DNA from 4 places in the Sphingobium sp. IP1 genome. Region 2 is predicted to be linked to each of the others. Evidence: riboswitches for the same ligand, from Rfam matches in the RefSeq annotation. Region 2 holds a riboswitch; each other region holds the start of a gene.
The links. A riboswitch is a leader RNA that binds a small molecule or an ion and turns the genes downstream of it on or off. The one in region 2 is predicted to bind cobalamin.

Region 1: it holds a riboswitch for cobalamin, as region 2 does, so the genes downstream of both, CG471_RS21870 (TonB-dependent siderophore receptor) here and cobW (cobalamin biosynthesis protein CobW) in region 2, are expected to answer to the same signal.
Region 3: it holds a riboswitch for cobalamin, as region 2 does, so the genes downstream of both, CG471_RS23310 (cobalamin biosynthesis protein CobG) here and cobW (cobalamin biosynthesis protein CobW) in region 2, are expected to answer to the same signal.
Region 4: it holds a riboswitch for cobalamin, as region 2 does, so the genes downstream of both, CG471_RS16145 (TonB-dependent siderophore receptor) here and cobW (cobalamin biosynthesis protein CobW) in region 2, are expected to answer to the same signal.

What each region holds. Positions count from the first base shown of each region.
Region 1 is NZ_NOIW01000082.1:44-5,714, forward strand. Features, by position in the region: gene CG471_RS21870 (TonB-dependent siderophore receptor) at 54-1,898, opposite strand; cobalamin riboswitch at 2,069-2,312, opposite strand; gene CG471_RS21875 (threonine/serine dehydratase) at 2,452-3,441, shown strand; gene CG471_RS21880 (TonB family protein) at 3,516-4,130, shown strand; gene dapF (diaminopimelate epimerase) at 4,194-5,006, shown strand; gene mtaB (tRNA (N(6)-L-threonylcarbamoyladenosine(37)-C(2))-methylthiotransferase MtaB) at 5,009-5,671, shown strand, end outside.
Region 2 is NZ_NOIW01000051.1:21,069-26,739, forward strand. Features, by position in the region: gene hmgA (homogentisate 1,2-dioxygenase) at 1-839, shown strand, start outside; gene fahA (fumarylacetoacetase) at 836-2,128, shown strand; gene maiA (maleylacetoacetate isomerase) at 2,125-2,769, shown strand; gene CG471_RS17325 (Rieske 2Fe-2S domain-containing protein) at 2,766-3,143, shown strand; cobalamin riboswitch at 3,174-3,415, shown strand; gene cobW (cobalamin biosynthesis protein CobW) at 3,592-4,644, shown strand; gene cobN (cobaltochelatase subunit CobN) at 4,644-5,671, shown strand, end outside.
Region 3 is NZ_NOIW01000094.1:14,992-20,662, reverse strand. Features, by position in the region: gene cobI (precorrin-2 C(20)-methyltransferase) at 1-591, opposite strand, end outside; gene CG471_RS23315 (precorrin-8X methylmutase) at 588-1,217, opposite strand; gene CG471_RS23310 (cobalamin biosynthesis protein CobG) at 1,217-2,269, opposite strand; cobalamin riboswitch at 2,549-2,761, opposite strand; gene uppP (undecaprenyl-diphosphatase UppP) at 2,870-3,712, opposite strand; gene CG471_RS23300 (glycosyltransferase) at 3,793-4,992, opposite strand; gene CG471_RS23295 (nucleotide sugar dehydrogenase) at 5,270-5,671, shown strand, end outside.
Region 4 is NZ_NOIW01000045.1:8,272-13,942, forward strand. Features, by position in the region: gene CG471_RS16130 (RNA polymerase sigma factor) at 1-266, shown strand, start outside; gene CG471_RS16135 (copper resistance system multicopper oxidase) at 273-2,012, shown strand; gene CG471_RS16140 (copper resistance protein B) at 2,009-2,869, shown strand; cobalamin riboswitch at 2,932-3,177, shown strand; gene CG471_RS16145 (TonB-dependent siderophore receptor) at 3,367-5,355, shown strand; gene CG471_RS16150 (peptidase) at 5,358-5,671, shown strand, end outside.

The DNA.
Region 1 (5,671 bases), on a different contig from region 2:
CGACCAGCAGCAGGGCGATCAGCCCCGGCAGCAACAGAGGATGCCGCCGCCCCTTAGAAGCGGACACGCACGCCGCCATAGGCCGACCGGCCATAGGTGCCATAGCCATAGGCGGTGGCGTAATCCGCATCGAACAGATTGTCGATCCGGCCATAGACTTCCAGATGGTCGCCCACGGGGAAGGACGCGCGCAGCCCGGCCAGCCCATAGCCGTCGAGCCGGCGGGTGTTGGCCGTGTCGTCATAGCTGTCGCCGACCATGGTCAGGGTCGCGCCGGTCGACAGGCCGAAAGACCAGAGATAGTCGGCCGACAGGCTGACCGCATTGGCGGCGCGGCGCGGCAGGCGATTGCCGTCGGTGGCCCCGCCCGACCGGTCGCGCGCATCGACATAGCTGTAGGAGGCCGCCACCGTCAGCGCCTCGACCGGCTTCAGCGTCAGCGTCGCCTCCACGCCCTTGGCGCGGGTCCGGTCCAGATTGCCATAGGTGTAGGTCGCATAATCATAGTTGATCTGGTTGCGGGTATCGCGCCGGAACGCCGTCAGCGACAGCACCGCCTTGTCCCCGTCCAGGCTCTGGTCGAAGCCGATATCATAGCTTTTCGACCGCTCCGGCCGCAGCGCGCTGTTGCCGCTATAGGTGTCGTAGAGCTGATAGAGCGACGGCGCCTTGAACCCCTCGCCATAGGAAAGGCGGATATTGGTCGCGCCGGCGTTGGGCGTGTAATTGGCGTTGGCGCCAAAGGTGGTCGCGCCGCCGAACTGGCTATGATCGTCATGGCGCAAGCCCCCGGTGACAGCGAGGCCGGTGAGCGGCTTCACCACCGCCAGCGCATAGACGCTGTCGATATTCGCCTTCGCGCTCGCTATGTCGCCAAAGCCGAAATACTCATAGTCCGGCCGCTCATGCTCATAGCCGAAGATCAGCTTGGCCTGGTCGACCGGGGCATAGACGCCCTCATATTCGAAGCGCAGGTTGGTGCCCGAATAGCCATAGTCCGGGTCGGTGCCCCGGACGAAATAATAGTCGCGATCGTTGCGCATCCAGGTGACGGCGGCGCGGTTGGTCAGCTTGCCGTCGAGCAGCGCCAGGTTGATCCCGGCATAGCCGACATATTGGTCCAGCTTGCTGACGTCGCTGCTGTCGGCCGGCGCGCCGAAGAAGCTGTCATAGTCGAGATCGGCATGGATATAGTAACCGCGCAGGTCGAGGCTGAGCGTGTCGGAAAAGGCGATCTTCAGCTTGGCGTTGGTGGCGATATTCTCATAGCCATCCTTCTCCACGCCGCCGAACGACCGGCCGACCGAGGAAATGCCGTCGGTGTTGAAATAGGCGACGCCCACGCCGCCCGACACCGCCCCGCGCGTGCCCGACACATCGGCCTTCGCGTTCAGCGTGTCGCTATAGCCATAGTCGGCCGAGGCATTGACCTCGAAGCCCTCGCTCGGCGCGCCGGTCATCACATTGACCACGCCGCCGATCGCCTGGCTGCCATAGACCACCGAGTTGGAGCCGCGCAGCACTTCGATCCGGCGGATATTGCCGGTCAGCAGATGGCCGAAATCATAGCCGTCGCCGATGCCGCTCGGGTCATTCACCTTGACCCCGTCGATCAGCACCAGCGTCTGGGTCGTCTCCGCGCCGCGCAGCGACACGCCGGTGACGCCGCCGGTGGAGCCGTTGCGGCTGAAGCGGACGCCCGGCGTGGTGGCGAGCAGATCGACGACATCGACCGCCTCGCGCGTCCTGATCGTGTCGGCATCGATCACCGTGATCGCCTGGCCGACCTCGTCGCGCGGCTGTGCGATGCCCGAAGCGGTGACGACGATATCGTCATCCTGGGCCAGTGCCGGCGTAGCGGCCAGCAGCGCGATCAGCGAAATCCCCAACATCTTCATTTTATCGTCCCCCGGCGTCCGTCGATTTGGAACCGGGGCGTCCGCACAAGCGGTCGCTGCATGGGGATCGGGAAGACGCCAGCGCCCCGCCCCACGCACCGATGCGGCCCCGGCCGCCATGGGCGTCGCTCGACGGAAACACCGCGCCATGGCCATCCCCTGGGCCAGGGCAAGAGCGACCAGACGCCGGCAGGTCTCCTGGCTCGCGGGTCAGGGCAGCGATGCGCCAGCCTTCCCGGACCTGTCGGTCCAGTGGCCGGTTCCGGCCCTCCCCTTTTTGAAGAGCCTGGGAACCCTGCGCATCGCGCTCACCGCTTACAGTTGCAGGGACAGCCGCGGATTTGGAAGGGCTTCGCCCCCCGCACCGCATTCCCGTTTTCAGCCCTTGCGGGCACCGGCGCGATCATGCGCGTCCGGGGCTTTCGATCACCCCGGCGCGCGGCCCCCATAAGCCAAAGCACAGGCCCTGCCAAGCGGGCCAGGATCGCCCCGGCGGATCGTTGCGCGGCGCCGGCGGGCGGCTATGCAGGGGCCTCTTACCGAAGGAGCCGACATGACCGATTCGCTTGCCATCACCGCCGCTGACGTCGCCGATGCCGCGCGGCTGATCGCACCGGCGGCGGTTCGCACCCCGCTGATCGAGAATGCCGCGCTCAACGATCTTTGCGGCCGGCGCGTGCTGGTGAAGTTCGAGGGCGCCCAGCATAGCGGATCGTTCAAGTTCCGCGGCGCCTATAACCGCCTCGCCCGCCTCGATGCAGCGGAACGGGCGGCGGGCGTCGTCGCCTGGTCCTCGGGCAATCATGCCCAGGGCGTAGCCTTTGCTGCCCGCCTGCTCGGTATCCCGGCAACGATCGTGATGCCGGCCGATGCCCCGGCGATCAAGACCGCCAACACGCGTGCGATGGGGGCTGAGGTCGTCCCCTATGACCGCTTCACCCAGAGCCGCGAGGCAATCGCCACCGCCCTTGCCACCGAACGCGGCGCCACCCTCGTCCCGTCCTTCGACGATCCCTTCATTATCGCCGGCCAGGGCACGATCGGCCTCGAAATATTGGAGCAGGCCCAGGCCGCCGGCGCCGACCTCACACAGATTCTCGTCTGCTGCGGCGGCGGCGGGCTGGTAGCGGGCACGGCGACGGCGGTCAAGGCCGCCCGCCCCGACATCGCCGTCTATGCGGTCGAACCCGCCGGCTTCGACGACACCGCCCGCTCGCTCGCCAGCGGCGTGCGCGAAAGCGTCTCGCCCGACGCGCGCAGCATCTGCGACGCGCTGCTGGCCCCCAGCCCCGGCGCGCTGACCTTCCCGATCAACCAGGCCCTGCTCGCCGGCGGCCTCGTCGTCAGCGACGATCAGGTGCGCGACGCAATGCGCTTCGCCTTCACCACGCTCAAGCTGGTGGTCGAACCGGGCGGCGCGGTGGCGCTCGCCGCCATGCTTGCCGGCCTCGCCCCGCCCACTGACGGCGCCACCGCCCTCGTCATCTCCGGCGCCAATGTCGATCCGGCGGCCTATGCAGAAATCATCGGCGGGGGCGCCTGATCCAGACATTGTTTTGTCATCATTTCGCCCTATCGCACCGCCCCTGAAACAGGAGCCGCGGGGGGATAATAGACATGTTCGGATTGATGTTCGCGGCGGCTCTCGCCAACTCGACTCCGGTCGACACCGGGCGCAGTTGGCTGACGGCTCGTGACTATCCGGCTGATGCCCGAAAGCGCGGCGAGGAAGGCATACTCTGGTTCGTCATCCTTGTTTCGCCGGAAGGGCGGGTCGTGCGTTGCGATATCGTCCAGTCGCAACTGTCATCGGAGCTAAACGAAAAGACCTGCTCCCTCGTCACAGCGCGTGCGAAATTCCGACCAGCGACCGACGAAACTGGCGCCCCCATCTATAGTGAGTGGCAGACCCGTATGGAATGGTTTCTGCCCAGCCAGCGCCAGCCGTCCACGACACAAAGCATCACGATGCCCGTCGACATGGAAATACAGGTCCAAAAGCTTCCCAAGGGTGCGCGCGAAAAAAGCGTCGGCCTCGTCGTTAAGATCGATACTGACGGGCATGTCACCCATTGTCAGGGCATCAAGCCCGACAAGAACGACGCCAAACTTGTCAACGTCGCCTGCACCCAGGCCCGCGCTCTTACGATGGAAAGCGGCAAGGATAATGACGGCCGTCCTATCCCCTTCGTCCGCGCCATGCTCGTCGCCTTCCGAACTCCCGTACAATAGCCGTACGCGCGTGCGCGCAGCCAAGACTCGCCTTTTCTGCCCCGCCACACTAAATGCGGCGCCATGATGAGCCGCTTTTCCAAGATGCATGGTCTGGGCAATGATTTCGTCGTGATCGACGCGCGCCAGGCGCCGGTCGCGATGACGGAGGCGCGCGCCCGCGCCATTGCCGATCGCCATGCCGGCATCGGCTGCGACCAATTGATCGTCATCGGCTCCCCGCAAGCCGGCGACCAGGCCGACGTGTCGATGCTGATCTTCAATTCCGACGGTTCGGAAGTGGAGGCTTGCGGCAATGCCACCCGCTGCGTGCCGCTGTTCGTTGGCAAGGATGTGCTGATCCGGACCAGGGCCGGGCTGCTCGACGCCAAGAGCGTGGACGGCGGCGCCAGCGTCGACATGGGCGCGCCCCGCTTCGACTGGGACGCGATCCCGCTCGCTTATCCGATGGACACGCTGACGATGTCGGCCAGCTGGGAAGACCTGCCCGCGCCGGCCGCCGTCAATGTCGGCAATCCGCATGTGATCTTCTTCGTCGAGGATCTGGACGCGGTCGATTTCGAACGGCTCGGCCCGCTGATCGAGCATGACCCGCTTTTCCCCGCCCGCGTGAACGTGAATTTCGCGCAGGTCGTCGGCCCGCAGCATCTGCGCCTGATCGTCTGGGAACGCGGCGCCGGCCTGACCCGCGCCTGCGGCACCGGCGCCTGCGCCACCGCCGTCGCGGCGATCCGCCGCAAGCTGATGACCGGCCCGGTGACGGTCAGCCTGCCGGGCGGCGACCTGGAGATCGACTGGGCGCCGGGCGGCACGATCCGCATGACCGGCCCCGCCACCCATGTGTTCGACGGCGAGGCGGACTGGGACCGCTTCTGACCGTGCCCGGTCCCGACATCATCACCCTGGGCTGCCGGCTCAACATCGCGGAAAGCGAGGCTATTCGCGAAATGGCCGGCGCGCAGGACGACCTGATCGTCGTCAATAGCTGCGCCGTGACGGCCGAGGCCGTGCGCCAGACCCGGCAGGCGATCCGCCGCGCCAGGCGCGACCGCCCCGACGCCCGCATCCTCGTCACCGGCTGCGCCGCCCAGACCGAGCCCCAGACCTTCGCCGCCATGGCGGAAGTGGACGGCGTCATCGGCAACCGCGAAAAGCTGGAGGCCGCCGCCTTCGCCCCGGTGGCGGAGAAAGTGAACGTCTCCGACATCATGGCCGTGCGCGACACCGCGCCGCACATGGCCAGCGCCTTTGCCGAACATGCCCGCGCCTTTCTGGAGGTGCAGAATGGCTGCGACCATCGCTGCACCTTCTGCATCATCCCCTATGGTCGGGGGAACAGCCGCTCCGTCCCCGCCGGCGCGGTGATCGACAAGGCGAAGCAACTGGTCGATGCAGGCTATGGCGAAATCGTGCTGACCGGCGTCGATGTCACCAGCTATGGCCCCGACCTGCCGGGCAGCCCCTCGCTCGGCCAGCTTGTCGAACGACTGCTGCGCCATGTCCCGGACCTGCCCCGGCTGCGCCTCTCCTCGATCGACAGT
Region 2 (5,671 bases):
GGGCGCTGCGTATCGTCACCGAACTGGGCGTGATCGATGTCGCGCCGTTGCAGGTGGCGCTGATCCCGCGCGGGGTTCGCTTCCGGGTGGAACTGACCGAAGGCGCGGCGCGCGGCTATGTCTGCGAAAATTACGGCGCGCCCTTCCGCCTGCCCGATCTGGGACCGATCGGCGCCAATGGCCTGGCCAACCCCCGTGATTTCGAGGCGCCGGTCGCGGCCTATGAGGATGTCGAGCGTCCATTTGCCCTGATACAGAAGTTCATGGGCCGCCTGTGGATAACCATGCTGGACCATAGCCCGTTCGACGTCGTCGCCTGGCACGGCAATCTGGCGCCGCTGCGCTATGACCTGACCCGGTTCAACACGATCAACACGGTCAGTTTCGACCATCCCGATCCCTCGATCTTCACGGTGCTGACTTCGCCCAGCGAGACGCCGGGCACCGCCAATATCGACTTTGTCATCTTCCCGCCGCGCTGGATGGTGGCGGAGGACACATTCCGTCCGCCCTGGTTTCACCGCAATGTGATGAGCGAGCTGATGGGCCTGATCCATGGCGAATATGATGCCAAGGCAGGCGGTTTCGCGCCCGGCGGCGCGTCGCTGCACAATGGGATGGCCGGCCATGGCCCGGACCGCGCCAGCTATGACAAGGCGATCGCCGCCGACCTGGCGCCCCAGCGCATTGCCGACACCATGGCCTTCATGTTCGAAAGCCGCATGGTGCTGCGCCCGACGCGCTGGGCGATGGAAAGCCCGCTGCTGCAACCCGATTATGATGATTGCTGGTCTGGCTTCCGCAAGGCCCAGCTTCCCCCGATGAACGAGACCCCATGAGCTATTGGCACATAGACGAAACCCATGATCCCGCCCGCACCAGCTGGGTTGCGAGCGCGCAGGATCATGGCGACTTCCCGATCCAGAACCTGCCCTATGGCCTGTTCTCGCCCGCCGGCGGACCGCCGCGCGCCGGTGTCGCGATCGGCGACGCGATATTGGACCTGGCCGCCTGTGTCGGCGCCGGGCTGATCGATTGCGCACCGCTGCTGGAAGACCAGCTCAATGGGCTGATGGCGCTGCCGGTGGCGGAGCGGGTCGCCCTGCGCCGCCGGATCAGCGCGCTACTGTCGGACCCGGCCCATCGCCCGGCGGTCGAGCCGCTGTTGCACGTCGCGGCGGACTGCACGCTGCACCTGCCGGCGCGGATCGGCGACTATAGCGACTTCTATGTCGGCATTCATCACGCCAACAATATCGGCCGCCAGTTCCGGCCGGACAATCCGCTGCTGCCCAATTATAAATATGTGCCGATCGGCTATCATGGCCGGGCGTCCTCGATCCGCCCGTCGGGCGATCCGCTGGTCCGTCCGCGCGGCCAGCGTAAGCCGCCCGAGGCTGAGGTGCCGGTGGTCGGCCCGACCGCCCGGCTCGACTATGAGCTGGAACTGGGCGTGTGGATCGGCGCCGGCAATGATCTGGGCAGCCCGATCCCCATCAGCGAGGCGGCGGACCATGTCGCCGGCTTCTGCCTGCTCAACGACTGGTCGGCGCGCGATTTCCAGGCGTGGGAATATCAGCCGCTGGGACCCTTCCTGGCCAAGAATTTCCATTCGACCATTTCGCCCTGGGTCGTGACGCCCGAGGCGCTGGCACCGTTCCGCATCGCCCAGCCGCCCCGGCCCGAAGGCGACCCGGTGCCGCTGCCTTACCTCAGCGATGCCGACGATCAGGCCCATGGCGCGCTGGCGCTGACCTTGGAAGTCTATCTCTCGACCCAGGCAATGCGCGACGCGGGCCAGCCGCCGATGCGCCTGAGCCAGGGGCCGGCGAGCAACATGTACTGGACCGTCAGCCAGATCGTCACCCATCATGCCTCCAATGGCTGCAACCTGATGCCCGGCGATCTGCTCGGCAGCGGCACCATTTCCGCCCCGACGCGCGAAGGCTATGGCAGCCTGATGGAGATCAGCAGCGGCGGCCGCGAGCCGATCAGCCTGCCATCGGGCGAGACGCGCTGTTTCCTGGAGGATGGCGACGAGGTGACATTGCGCGCCACCGCGTCCGCCCCCGGCCAGGTGTCGATCGGCTTTGGCGAATGCCGCGCGATGATCGTGCCGGCGCGATGAGCGACCTCATCCTTCATGGCTATTGGCGGTCGAGCGCGAGCTATCGCGTGCGGATCGCGCTGGCCCTGAAGGGCGTCGACTATGCGCAGGTCACCCATGATCTGCGCAGCGGCGCGCAGCGGGCGCCCGACTATCGGGCGCTTGCGCCGCTGGGGCTGGTGCCCGCACTGGTCGATGGCGACACCGTGCTGACGCAAAGCGGCGCGATCCTCGAATGGATCGAGGCCCGCTGGCCGCAGCCGCCGTTGCTGCCCGCCGACCCCGGCGATGCGGCGATCGTCCGCGCCATGGCCGCCATCATCGCCTGCGATATTCATCCGCTCGGCAACCTGCGCGTGTTGCAGGCGCTGCGGCAGGACTTCGATGCCAGCGAGGATCAGGTCCGCGCCTGGATCGCCCGCTGGACCGGCGAAGGGCTGGCCGCGCTCGAAACATTGGTCGCCCGCCATGGCGGCCGCTTCGCCTTCGGCGACAGCCCCAGCTTCGCCGACTGCCATATCGTGCCCCAGCTCTACAATGCCCGGCGCTTCGGCGTCGACCTGACGCCCTTTCCGCGGCTGTGCGCCGTGGACGCGGCGGCATGCGCGCTCCCCGCCTTTGCCGCCGCGCACCCCGATCGCCAGCCCGACTCTGACATATGAGTGTCAGTGACACGCGCCTGTTCGCGACGCCGGCGGGCGTGCGCCTCTGCCCGATCGAGCAGATCGCCGACGGCAAGGCGCGCAATTTCGTGCTGCAGATGCGCGCCGGCCGCTTCCATGGCTTTGCCGTGCGGGATGGCGATCAGGTCAGCGGCTTTGTCGACCAATGCCCCCATGCCGGCCTGCCGCTGGCGCAGCAGCTCGATGATTATCTGACCCCGGATGGCAGCGATATCCGCTGTAGCTGGCACGGCGCCCTGTTTCGCCGCGACGATGGCGTCTGCGTCGGTGGGCCGTGCGTCGGCCAGCGCATTGCGCCCTGGCCGCTCGCCATCGCCGATGGCTGGATTGTCACCGCTGCCCAAAGCGACTAGGAACCGGCCCAGGGACGGCGCTTCGCATCGTCCCGACATGATCGCGCCGGTGCCCCAAGGGGGCTTAAAATGGGAAGGCGGTGCGGATGCCATGGCATCCAAGTCCGCAGCTGTCCCTGCAACTGTGAGCGGCGAGCGTGATGAACAAAGCTGTCCCCGATGCGGGATCAGCAGCCACTGGGCCGGACGCTAAATCCTGCGAGGCCTGGGAAGGCCGTTCCTCCCGCTATGACCCGCAAGCCAGGAGACCTGCCGGCGTTTTGGTCGCTCTTGCTTTGGTCCAGGGGATGGCCGGGGCACGGTGTTCCGTCTGAGCGACAGGTTGGCGGCTGGAGCCGCGCGGTCACGCATCTGCGGGCGAACAAGCGCCCGTCCGCGATGCCGGCCGGCCGTGCGTGCGCGCCCGGTTCGCTCCCGCCCCGGTTGCTCCGGCGCGCGAGTATTTGTCATGGCCAACACTGCATCTGCCAAGATTCCGACCACCGTCATCACCGGCTTCCTGGGCGCGGGCAAGACCACGCTGATCCGCCGTCTGCTGGAAAATGCGAAGGGGCGCCGTCTCGCCCTCATCATCAACGAATTTGGCGATGTCGGCGTCGACGGCGAACTGGTGAAGGGCTGCAACGACGCCGCCTGCCCGGAAGAGGATATCGTCGAGCTGGCCAATGGCTGCATCTGCTGCACCGTGGCCGACGATTTCCTGCCGACCATGACCGCCCTGCTCGACCGGCCGAGCCCGCCCGACCATATCATCATCGAAACCTCGGGGCTGGCCCTGCCCAAGCCGCTGGTCAAGGCGTTCCAGTGGCCCGACATCCGCACCCGCGCCACGGTGGACGGGGTGGTCGCGCTGATCGACGCCGATGCGGTCGCCGCCGGTCGCTTCGCCACGGACGAGGCGGCGCTGGCCGCCGCGCGCGCCGCCGACCCCAATCTGGACCATGACAGCCCGCTGGAGGAATTGTTCGAGGATCAGCTCGCCTGCGCCGACATGGTGGTGCTGAACAAGAGCGACCTGGTCGATGCCGACACGCTGGCGGCGGTCGAGGCGCAGGTCGATGCCGAGACGCGGCCCGGCGTGAAGATCGTTCGCGCCGCCCATGGTGCGGTCGACATCGGCGCGCTGCTGGGCATCGTCGCGGCAGCGGAGGATGATCTTGACGCCCGCCCCTCGCACCATGAGGCGGAGGGCGAGGATCATGACCATGATGATTTCGACAGTTTCGTCGTCGGCGGCGATGCGGTCGCCGATCCCGACACGCTGGTGCAGGCGCTGTCCGCGCTGATCGCCCGGCATGACGTGCTGCGCGTCAAGGGCATGGTCGCGGTCGCCGGCAAGCCGATGCGCCTCGTCGTGCAGGCGGTCGGCCCGCGCATCCAGCATTTCTTCGACCGTCCCTGGCAGGCGGGGGAGGCGCGCCGCACCCAGCTGGTGGTGATCGGCCAGAAGGGGCTGGACCGCGCCGCGATCGAGGCCGACATCCAGGCCGTGCTCGGCTGATGCATCTCCTGTCCGCCACGCCGGGAACGATCAGCGACGGCGAGGAGGCGATCGACCTCGATCAGCCGCCCGGCGACATCGTCATCCTGACCGTGGCGGACAGCGACCTGGCCTGTTTCGCCGCCGCTGCTGCGCGCCTGCCCGATGATGCGCCGAGCGTGCGGCTGGCCAATCTGCTGCAGCTCAAACATCCCTATTCGGTCGATCTCTATGTCGAGAAGGTGATCGCCAGGGCGCGCTTCGTCTGCGTCATCCTGCTCGGTGGCAAAAGCTATTGGCCCTATGGCGTGGACGAGATTGCGCAGGTCGCGCGCGAGCGGGGCATCGCCTTCGCCGCGATCGCCGACGGGCGGGAGGGCGATCCGGCGCTGGACCTTGCCTCCACTGTGCCGGCGGCGATGCGCGAGCAGTTGCGCGACTATCTGCGTCAGGGCGGCACCGCCAATGCTTTGTCCTTCCTGCGCTGCGCCGCCCGGCTGACCGGCGCGGATGCGGGCGAGCCCGATCATCCGCTGCCGATTGCCGACGCGGGCCTCTATCTGCCCGGCCATGACCGGCCCGGCGTGGCCGAACTGCGCGCGACATGGACCGAGGGGCGGCCGGTGGCGCTGCTGATCTTCTACCGCGCTTTGGTGGTCGCCGGCACGCTGAGCGCGGTCGATGCGATGGTCGCGGCCCTTGGCGCGCGCGGCTTCAATGTCGCCGCCGTGCATGTCCGCGCGCTGCGCGAGCCGTTCGTGCGCGACTGGCTTGGCGGGCTGCTGGCCGACATCGCGCCCGACATCATCGTCAATGCGACCAGCTTCGCCGCCTCCTCTTCGTCCGAACCGCGCGTGCCGGGCATCTTGGAACAGGCCGACTGCCCGATCCTGCAGACCGCCTTTGCCGGGGTCGAGGAAGGCAGCTGGCGCGGGTCCGCCCGTGGCCTTGGTCCGCGCGACCTGGCGATGAATGTCGCCCTGCCCGAAGTGGACGGGCGCCTCTTCACCCGCGCCGTCGCCTTCAAGGCGGCCGAGCGGTTCGATGA
Region 3 (5,671 bases), on a different contig from region 2:
CCCGGCCGCTGTCACGGCACGGCGCAGCTTGGCCAGGTGGCGGCCGATCTTCATCACCACCAGCGCGTCGGTATCGCGGATGCGGCGGACCAGTTCCTCTTCCGGCAGGGTTGCCATCGCCACGGTCAGCACATCGTCACCCCAGGTGATCGGCAGGCCGGTCGCATTCCAGGCGCCCGACATGCCCATGATGCCGGGGACCACTTCGACCGGGACCAGCCCCGACAGCCGACTGTGCAGATGCATGAAGGAGCCGTAGAAAAAGGGGTCGCCCTCGCACAATACGACCACATCCTCGCCCGCCTCCGCGATCGCCAGCAGCCGGCCGGTGCAGTCGGCATAGAAGGCGGCTAAACAATCATTGTAGCGCGGATCGGTGAGCGGAATTTCGGTCGTCACCGGATATTCCATCGCCAGTTCGATCGCATCGTCCCGCAGCATGCCCTGCGCGATGCGGCGCGCCTGTCCCGGTCGACCGGCCTTGCGGAAATAGGCGACATGCCGTCCACCCCGCACCAGCCGGTCGGCGCGCACGCTCAGCAAGTCCTGCGCGCCGGGGCCAAGGCCCACGCCATAGACGGTGCCGCTCATTCCGCGCGGCTCGCCAGCGCATTGATCGCCGCGACCGTGATCGCGCTGCCGCCCAGCCGCCCGTCGACGACGCAGCAGGGCACGGGCTGCGCCGCCCACAGTGCCGCCTTGGATTCCGCCGCACCCACGAAGCCGACCGGGCAGCCGATGATCGCTGCGGGACGCGGACAGGCCGGATCCTCCAGCATGTCGAGCAGGTGGAACAGCGCCGTGGGCGCATTGCCGATGGCAACCAGTGCCCCGGCAAGATGCGGCCGCCACAGTTCCAGCGCGGCGGCGGACCGGGTATTGCCCATCGCCCGCGCCATGTCCGGCACGGCGGTGTCGTGCAGGGTGCAGAGCACGGCATTGTCGGCGGGCAGGCGCGCACGCGTGACCCCTTCCGACACCATGCGCGCATCGCACAGCACCGGCGCCCCTGCGGCCAGGGCCTGCCGCGCCACGGCTGCAAAGCCCGGCGAAAAGCGGATATGGGCCGCCAGGTCCACCATGCCCGCGGCGTGGATCATGCGCACGGCGACCGGCTCCTCCTCGGCAGCAAAGCGCCCGAGATCGGCTTCGGCGCGGATGGTGGCGAAGGACTGGCGATAGATTGCCGCGCCGTCCCTCTCATAATCATGGGGCATCAACAGGCTCCGAAATGGGCAAGAAGGTCGGTGGCGGTGAGGTCAGGACGGACGGGCACCGATCCTGCGCGAGCGTGGAAGGCCAGGTCGTAGCGCCCGTCCCGCCCCGTCAGCACGATGTCGGCCGGAATCGAACTGGCGCAGCCCTTGGCGCAGCCGGAGACATGAAGGCGGCCCGCCACATGGGGCGCCAGCTGGCGGGCGAGATCGCGCGTCTCCACACTCGCCTGCGGGCAGGCAGGCGCGCCGGGGCAGGCCTCCACATGGATCAGCGTATCGGCCGCGTCGGCGGACAGGCCGGGCAGCTGTCCTTCGGCCAGCAGCATGCGCCACGGGGTCAGCCGCATGGCCGGCGCGTCGAGAAGATGCCGCGCGTCGATCCGGCCGAAGGGAAGACCATAGGCCATGCCGCCATCCCATGCGCCGGGGGTCAGACGCGGGCGCGGCGACGCGGCCTCTGCCCTGCCCGTTGCCCAATCCGGCAGGGGCGCATCATGCCGGACCATGCGTCCCGCGCGCGCGCCGTCGCTCTCCACGAACCACCGGGCGAGTGCGAGCAGCGCATCCACTTCGCCGCCGCTATCCACCGGCACGCCTTGTGCCCGCCCCTCCGCACGCAAGATCAGGCCGCCATCGCGCGCCCGCTCGATGCGAAAATCCCCCGCTTCGCCCGGCAGGAGCGGCGCGGCGCCGGCATCGATGACGAAGCCCATCTTGCCCGGCAAGTCCGGTAGTTCCTCCAGGCGATCGAGCAACTGGCTGGCGATGCGATGGCTGTCATCCCCTTCGCGCCAGTCCGGCGCGATCATCAGCATCCGCGCGCCCTCGCGCCGGGCATCGCCGTCCACCAGGCCAAGGTCGAGCAACTGGTCGAGCAAGGGGCGCCAGCTTTCGTCGCGCACACCGCGGATCTGGAGGTTCGCGCGCCGGGTCATGTCGATCAGGCCATTGCCATGAGCGATCGCCGCTTCGCCCAGCCCGGCCATGTCGTCGGCCGAAAGACGGCCGAGGCGCGGCTTCACGCGCACGATCAGCCCGTCGCCCGCCGCCATCGGGCGCCAGGCATCGGGACACCAGCCCCGAACGGCCGGCCCGTGGGCCCCCGCATGGTTCGCGGTCGCCCTATCCCTGCCCGCGCCGGTCTGGCTCACAGGCAAATCCTCCGCGCGCCGGGACGCAACCAGGCGGGGCTTGCCGGCATCGCCGGTCGGCGCGAGGTGGCAGGCAGGCGCGACAGGCGCCCGACACCACGCGGCCGTGCAGCCCCAGCCACACGCTTCGCCGCCCAGACGGAAGAGAGACCGTGCCATGACCAATCCCTGGGTCAGGACAAGAGCGACCGAAACGCCGGCAGGTCTCCTGGCTCGCGGGTCGTTGCGGGATGCACGCCTTCCCGGACGCTCTGTCCAGTGGCTGCCCTCACGGGCTCGTGCATCGCGCTATCCGCTTACAGTTGCAGGGACAGCCACGGAATAAGGGGCCAGGCCCCCGCACCGCATTCCCGATTAAGTTCCTTGCGGAACACCGGCGTCAGTTATGCAATGCGCCAGCATGAACCGGCGCATCGTTGATGCCCTAGTCGAAACATCGGGCTTAGCCAAGACGCGGAATATGGACCGGCAGGACCGCCCGGACGCATATTCCGCCCCGGATCAGGACATCGGCGCAATCCTGCCGGTCGCCAGCAGCGCGAAGAGGCATGATGCCAATATCAGGCGATAGAGGACGAAGGGCCGATAGCTGCGGCTGCTGACCAGTTTCAGGAAGGCGACGATCACGCCATAGCCGACGACGAAGGCGATCAGCGTCGCCAGCAAAGTCGGCCCCAGGCCGATGCCGCCCGCCTGCCCCCAGCTTTTCCAGAGCTGGTAGAAACCCGACCCCAACACCGCCGGAACCGCCAGCAGGAAGGAATAGCGGGCCGCCGCCTCGCGCGTATAGCCAAGCATCAGCCCCGCCGTGATGGTCCCGCCCGACCGCGACACGCCGGGGATCAGCGCCATCGCCTGCGCCAGCCCCAGCACCAGTCCATGGCCAAGGCTCAACTGCTCGAGTTTCCGCATTTTCGCCCCGAACCGGTCCGCCAGCCCCAGCGCAACGCCGAAGATCAGCAGCGTCGACGCGGTGAAATAGAGATTGCGCAGCGAATGCTCGATCGCATGCTGGAACGCCAGGCCCAGCACGACGATCGGCACCGTCCCGAGCAGGACCAGCCAGCCCATGCGGACATCGCCGGGCTTGCCCTGCGGGCCAGGCCGGAAGGACCGCAGCCAGGCCCAGGCGATACGGGCGATGTCGTGCCGGAAATAGAGCAGCACCGCCGCCTCCGTCCCGATCTGGGTGATCGCGGTGAACGCCGCCCCCGGATCCTTGCCGGAGCCCAGGAACAGGCCGGCAATCCGCAGATGCGCGCTCGACGAGACGGGAAGAAATTCGGTAAGTCCCTGCAACAGGCCGAGACATGCCGCTTCGAACCAGAGTGCGGGATCGTCCATGGGCCGCTGCTCTCACATGAAAAAATGCGCCAAGGCAAGCCTCTTGGGCGCAGGCCCGCCGGACCAGCGCCCGCTGCGGCTCAGGCCTGCCGGACCGCGGGCAAGGCCTCCGCCCCATTTTGCCGCGGCCCGATCTTGCGGTCCCACAGATCAGCATAGAGCGCTTCGAGCCGCTCGTTCATCGACGATACGCTCCAGGGGCTGAGGTCGATACCCCGCACCCCTTGTTCCAGCCGTTCGGACGTCGGCTCGTGGCTCAGCACCAGATTGATCGGCCGCTCCATCGCCTCCACCGTGTCGACGCGAAAGCCGGTCACGTCATTCTGGACGATGAAATCGATGCCCGGCAGGTCGGTGGCGATGATCGGCTTGCCGCCCAGCGCATATTGGACGATCACGCGCGGCAAGCCTTCGCGTTCGGACGACAGGATGCACAGCTGCGCGGTCTTGATCCAGCGCGCAATATCCTTGCGGAAGCCGATCACCCGGACATGGCCGGCCAGACCCAGCGCATCGATCCGCGCGCGGATCGCCGGTTCGAGCGGCCCAGCCCCGGCCAGCAGCAGGCAGGCCCGCGGATTGGCGGCCACGATCCGCGCGAAGATGTCGAGGAACTCGACATGGCGCTTGCGCTCCTCGAACGCCGCCACCATCAGCATCACCTGCGCGTCCGCCCATCCCATCACCGGCGCCTCGGCCATTACGGCCAGTTCCGCCTCGCTCAGCGGCTCGGCCTGCTGGAACGCGGCCACGTCCATGCCGCTGGGAATGACATGATGCCGGTCCTCGTCGCCGATCCGGTTGACCAGGCATTCGGTCTTCATGCCCGCGCTGACGTCCACGAATGCGTCGGTTACCGGCGACAGCATCTTCTCGCACGCCAGATAGATGCGCCGTTCCATCGGCCCGACATTCAGGAAGGGCAGGATATGCACGCCATGGACGATGATCGGCGATTGCGAGAACATGGCTGCCAGCCGCCCGACGAACCCGGCCTTGCTGGTATGGGTATGGACGATGTCGGGGCGGATCTTGCGCAGGCGCAGCCCCATGTCGAGCAGCGCCTGCAGATCCTTCACCGGGCTGACCTCGCGCACCAGCGCATCGATGCAGATGGGCCGGACGTCGGGATGCAGGCGCCCCAATATGTCCGCATGATTTTCCCGGCCATACATCAGATAGACCTCATGCCCCTGCTCGGCCTGGCCGTTGCAGGAATAGAGGGTGTTTTCGTCGGCGCCGCCCCGGATGAACCGCGTGATGATGTGTACGATCTTCATATAGCCCCCGCTGAACAGCATTCGACGGAACGGCTATTTGATTCGCAATGATTCGTAAATATCAATCAAGTTGATTTCTATCGTTGACGATCGGATACGAACGCGTATGCTCAATATCGTCATGGAAGGGAGAGAGGAATTGCGCTGCATTCACGCGACGGCGTTCGGATGCGGCGCAATTCTGCGATTTCGCCCCGCAAATCAGGAAAACCTACGCGCCGCCGCGCCATGAATTCATGACAAAATCACATATCTGACAGGAATCGAGGGATTACGCATGAACATAGCGGTAGTCGGGCTGGGCTATGTCGGCCTTTCAAATGCAGTTCTGCTTGCTCAGCATAATCATGTCATTGCCGTCGATGTCGCTGCGGACCGTGTCGATGCGGTCAATGCGCGCCGATGCCCGATCGTCGATGCCGATCTCGAAGACTATCTGCAGACCCGCGACCTGGACCTGTCGGCCACGCTGGACCTCGACCAGGCCTGTGCCGGCGCGGATTTCGTCCTTGTCGCCACGCCGACAAATTATGACCCGACCACCAACTATTTCGACACATCCAGCGTGGAGGCGGTCATCGCCCAAGTCACGCGGATCAACCCGCAGGCGATCATCATCATCAAGTCGACCATCCCGGTCGGCTTCACCCAGGCGATGCGCGACAGGTTCGGCACCGAC
Region 4 (5,671 bases), on a different contig from region 2:
AGGACGCGGCCCATGTCGCCGACGCGGCGCCCGATCCCGAACAGGCGGCCCAGTCCCGCGCCGGGGTCGCCCGGATCGAGGCGGCGGTGGCGGCGCTGCCGGTGGCGCTGCGCGAGGTGCTGCTGCTGCGCGGGATCGAGGGCATGAGCCAGGCCGAGGTCGCGGCGATATTGGGCATCAGCGAAAAGGCGGTGGAAACCCGCCTCTACCGCGCCCGCCGGCAATTGCAGGAGATGTTGAGGGAAAGCGACGCAGCGCGCGTATAGAGCAGCATGACCGATCAGCCCTCCCTCCCTCTCGACCGTCGCAGCCTGATCCGGGGCGGCGCCGCGCTGGCGCTGGCACAGGCACTGCCCGGCTGGGCCGCCACCGGCACGCATGGAGCCGCTCAGGGCGCGCTGTCGGGCGAGACGATCGCGCTCAGCATCGGCGACGGGCATTTTTCGACTGGTGGCCGATCGGCCCATGCGATCAGCGTCAATGGCGGCACGCCCGCCCCGCTCATCCGCCTGCGCGAGGGGCAGCATGTCAACATCGCCGTCACCAATCGGCTGAAGGAGGATAGCTCGATCCACTGGCACGGGCTGATCCTGCCCTTCCAGATGGATGGCGTGCCCGGCATCAGCTTCCCCGGCATCGCGCCGGGCGAAACCTTCACTTATCGCTTCCCGGTGCGGCAGGCGGGCACCTACTGGTATCACAGCCATTCGGGCATGCAGGAGGCGATGGGCCTTTACGGGCCGATCATCATCGATCCCGCCGGTGCCGATCTGGTGGCCTATGACCGGGAACATGTGATCCTGCTCGCCGACTGGAGCCCGGTTCATCCGCACAAGCTGCTGCAACGGCTCAAGCAGATGGGCGGCTATTATAATATGCAGCGCCAGACGCTGGGCGGGCTGCTGGCGGGGGAGGATCAGGGTCTCAAGGACCGGATCGACTGGGGCGCGATGCGCATGGACCCGACCGATATTTCCGACGTTACCGGCGCCACCTACAGCTATCTGGTGAACGGCATGGGCACGGCCGAGAACTGGACCGGCCTGTTCGCGCCGGGCGAGCGGGTGCGGCTGCGCATCATCAACGCGTCGGCGATGACCAATTTCAATGTTCGCCTGCCCGGCCTGCCGATGACCGTCGTCCAGTGCGACGGGCAGGATGTCCAGCCGGTCGAGACTGACGAGTTTCAGATCGGCATTGCCGAAACCTATGACGTGATCGTCCAGCCCGGCGAGGCGAAGCCCTATGCCCTGATTGCCGAGGCGATCGATCGGTCGGGCCTGGTCCGCGCCACGCTGGCGCCGCAGCTGGGCATGGTCGCGCCCGTGCCGGCCCGGCGCGCCCGGCCGCTGCTGGGCATGAAGGACATGGGCATGGACATGGGCGGCATGGATATGGGCCACGGTGGCGTGATCGACCTCAGCCAGCCGGCCAATGACGCCATGAGCGGCCATGCCATGAAGATGCGCGACAAGTCGGTCGCGCCGGGCGTGAAAATGGGGCCGGGCGTTGCCACCCTGTCGCCGATGCCGGCCGATCGCACCGCCGACCGGCCGACGGGGCTGGAACATGTCGATCATCGCGTGCTGACCTATGCCGATCTGCGGTCGCTGACGCCGAACAGCGACCTGCGCACCCCGACCCGATCGCTCGACATCCATCTGACCGCGAACATGGAACGCTATATGTGGTCGTTCGACGGGGTGAAGCTGTCGGAAGGGGCGGAGCCGATCGCCTTCCGCCATATGGAACGGGTGCGGGTGACCCTGATCAACGACACGATGATGCCCCATCCCATCCATCTGCACGGCCATTTCTTTGAACTGGTGACCGGCGAGGCGGCGCATAATCCGCGCAAGCATACGGTGAATGTGCTGCCCGGCGGCAAGCTGAGCTTCGACCTTACCGCCGATGCGCTGGGCGACTGGGCATTCCACTGCCATATGCTGATGCACATGCATGCCGGGATGATGCGGGTGGTGACGGTCCGCCACGAGGAGGACGCGGCATGAGGAGTGTCGCGCTTCTGATGCTCGCCGCCGCCGCGCCGGTTCAGGCCCAGACCATGGATCATAGCCAGATGGACCATGGCGCGATGGGCCACAATATGCCCACCACCGACGCCGCGATCCCGCAAGGCGCGCCACCGCCAGTGCCGACCGATCATGCCGCCGACGCGCTCTATGATCCCGCCGCCATGGCCCGCGCCCGCGCGGCGATGATCGCGGAGGGCGGCGGCATGACCTATTCGCAATGGATGCTCGATCGGCTGGAATATCGCGCCGGCAGGGGCGCGGATGGCTATGCCTGGGAGGGCGAGGGCTGGATCGGCGGCGACATCAACCGTTTCGCGGTCAAGAGCGAGGGTGAAGGGACGTTCGGCGGATCGCTCGAACGGGCCGAGGTGCAGGCGCTCTACAGCCGGGCGATCGACCCCTGGTTCAACCTGCAGGCGGGCGTGCGGCACGATTTCGGCGAAGGGCCGGACCGCAGCTATGCGGTGATCGGCATCGATGGCCTGGCACCCTACTGGTTCGAAGTCGGGGCCGAAGCCTTCCTGTCGACTAGGGGCGACGCCCATCTGCGGCTGGAGGCGAGCTATGACCAGCGCCTCACCCAGCGGCTGATCCTGCAGCCTGCCGCCGAGTTCAATCTGGCGGCGCAGGATGTGCCCGAACTGGGGATCGGCGCCGGCCCGTCCGATATCGAGCTGGGGCTGCGGCTGCGCTACGAGATCGCTCGCGAATTCGCGCCCTATGTCGGCGTCAATTGGGAGCGCAAGCTGGGCGACACGGCCGATTATGCCCGTGCCGCCGGCGACAAGCCGTCGGGCACCAGCCTGGTGATCGGCCTGCGCGCCTGGTTCTGAGAGGCGCTTGCAGCCCGCCTGATATTCGATTATCGATCCCGCCGATCCTGCGCCGCACGGCATGGGATCATGATCGCGCCGGTGTCCCGAAAGGGGCTTAATAGGGAATGCGGTGCGGACGGGTGACTGTCCAAATCCGCAGCTGTCCCTGCAACTGTAAGCGGTGAGCGCGATGCATATGTGCGGACGGCAGAATGACCGATCCGCCAGCCACTGGGCCGGACGCTAAATCCTGCGAGGCCTGGGAAGGCCGTGCATCAAGCGATGACCCGTGAGCCAGGAGACCTGCCGGCGTCTGGTCGCTCTTGCCTTGGTCCAGGGGATGGCCGCGGCACGGTAACTTCCGTCTGAGCGACGAACGAGCGGCTGGGGCCGCTGCGACGACGCGCGTCGGTTGCCCTTGGGCGCCCGGCCGGCGCGTGTGTCGGACGTTCGCGCGCGTGCCGCTCGTGAAGGTTGCCCCCGCCCGTCGAACGCGGCGCCGGATGGGGGAATAAATGAAGTCCAATATCGTTTCGCGGGCCGCACTGGCCCTTTCGCTTGCCATCGCATCGCCGGCATTTGCCGATGAAGGGGAAGGCGACAGCATCGTCGTCACCGGCACCAGCCTGGAAGAGACGCTGCCGCAGCAACTGTCGCGCTATGGCCATGCCATCGAGATCGTCACCGACACGCAGATCCGCGATGCCGCCGCGATCGACACCGCCCGTGCGCTCGAAGCGGTGCCGGGCCTGTTCATCCGGTCGCAGTCCGGGCCGTTCAGCTATGTCGACATCGCGCTGCAGGGTTCGCGCACCAAGGATGTGCTGTGGACGATGGACGGCATCCGCCTCAACAACCGCCTCTATGGCGGCACCTCGCCCAACGACACCATGGCCGCCAGCATGATCGAGCGGATCGAGGTGCTGAAAGGCGGCGAAAGCCTGTTCTACGGCACCCAGGCGGCGGCCGGTGTCATCAATGTCGTCACCCGCGACTTCAGCGATGATCTGGGCGGCCAAGTCAATGCCAGCCTCGACAGCTTTGCCGGCACTAGCCTGGATGGCTATGTTCGCGGCGCGATCGGCCAGCATCGCTTCGTGGTCTGGGCCAATCGCAGCCAGTCGGACGGCTATCGTCCCTATGACGTGATGCAGCCCAGCGCCACCGATCGCGCGCGCGGTTATGATCTCTGGTCGGCGGGCATCAAATATCAATATGATATCGCGCCGGACCTGCGCCTCAATGCGCTCTACCAGCATACCAGGGCCGATCTCGACAATATCAGCGCGACGCGGACCAAGGAAAGCCGCAACGACCGCAATGAGGAAATCGCCAGCCTGCGCCTCGACTATACCGGCGAGGATGGGGTGCAATTCTTCCTCAAGGGCTATTTCCACGACTGGAAGACCGCCTATGTCCAGATCCGAAACCCCGTGCCCGCCGGCCCGCCGCAGGTCATCTACCCGGCCGGCACCTTCTGGGGCTATCAGGATTATGGCGGCAGCGCGGTGGTGCAGCTCAACATGCTGCGCGGCATCGACACGCTGATCGGCTATGATTTTCAGAGCTTCAATGGCCGCGACGACGTCCTGCTGATCGCGCCGACCGACGAACAGGTCCATGCCGGCATCTTCCAGCTGCGCACCAATGACGAATTGTCGAGCAAGGCGCGGATCGCGGCGGGCCTGCGCTACAACAAGGCGAAGGGATCGGAAAAGACGATCTGGAACGTCTCGGGCCGTTATGATGTCAGCGACGCGCTGTTCGTGGAGGCCAATGGTGGCACCTCCTTCGTGCTGCCCGACGCCTCGCAGCTTTATGGCAATGATCCCTGTTGCGAGGTCGGCAACCCGAACCTGAAGCCCGAGGAAAGCCTGAACCTCAACGCCGCGCTGGGCGGCGCGCTGGCCGGCGGGGCGATCCGGTGGAAAGCGACCTATTTCAACCGGCGCATCACCGACCTGATCGACACGACCTATGATGATCCGGCCTTTCCGGAAGGCACCTATATCAACGTCAGCGACAAGGTGCGGGCCAGGGGCGCCGAGCTGGAGCTGAACGCCGACCTGACCGGCGGCTGGGGCCTGTCGGCTAGCTACACATATTCGCGCGTCCGCAATCAGGGCAGTTCGGTGCAGCGCGATCGCAATCCGGAACAATATGGCCGCGCCGCGATCGTCTATGCGCCGGAAGCCGGCCGCTTCGGCGCCAATCTGTCGGCCAATTGGGTGGGCGATGTCTGGTCGACCGCGTCGGGCTTTGGCCGGATGAACTATGGCAATTATGCCGTGGTCGATGCGGGCGCGCATCTGTGGCTGGACCAGGCGCGGCGCAACCGGTTCGGCGTCAATGTCGAGAATCTGTTCGACCGCGACTATGCCTCCACCGGCTATCGCTCGGCGGTCAGCGACGCAGGGGTATTGGACGGCAGCAACAGCCGCTTCCTCTATTTCTACCGGGGCGTGCCGCGCACGCTGCGGGTCAGCTATGGCCTGAGCTTCTGACCATGTTGCGGCCGGTCCTGCTGCTGCATCGCTGGCTGGGCATCATCATCGGCGCCGTCATGACGCTGTGGTGCCTGTCCGGCTTCGTGATGCTCTATGTCGACTATCCGCGCCTGACACCGGCCGCGCAGCTTGGGGGGCTCACGCCCCTCAAGCTGTCGGCCGGGCAGGCGGGGATATTGCCCGACGCCATGATGCTGTCCGCCGCCCGGATCGAGATGATGGCGGGGCGACCTGTGCTGCGGGTGACGCCGGCGCTCGATCCGACGCGCACCATCCCGCAGATGCGGGTCTCCGCCGGCACCCATGACTGGGC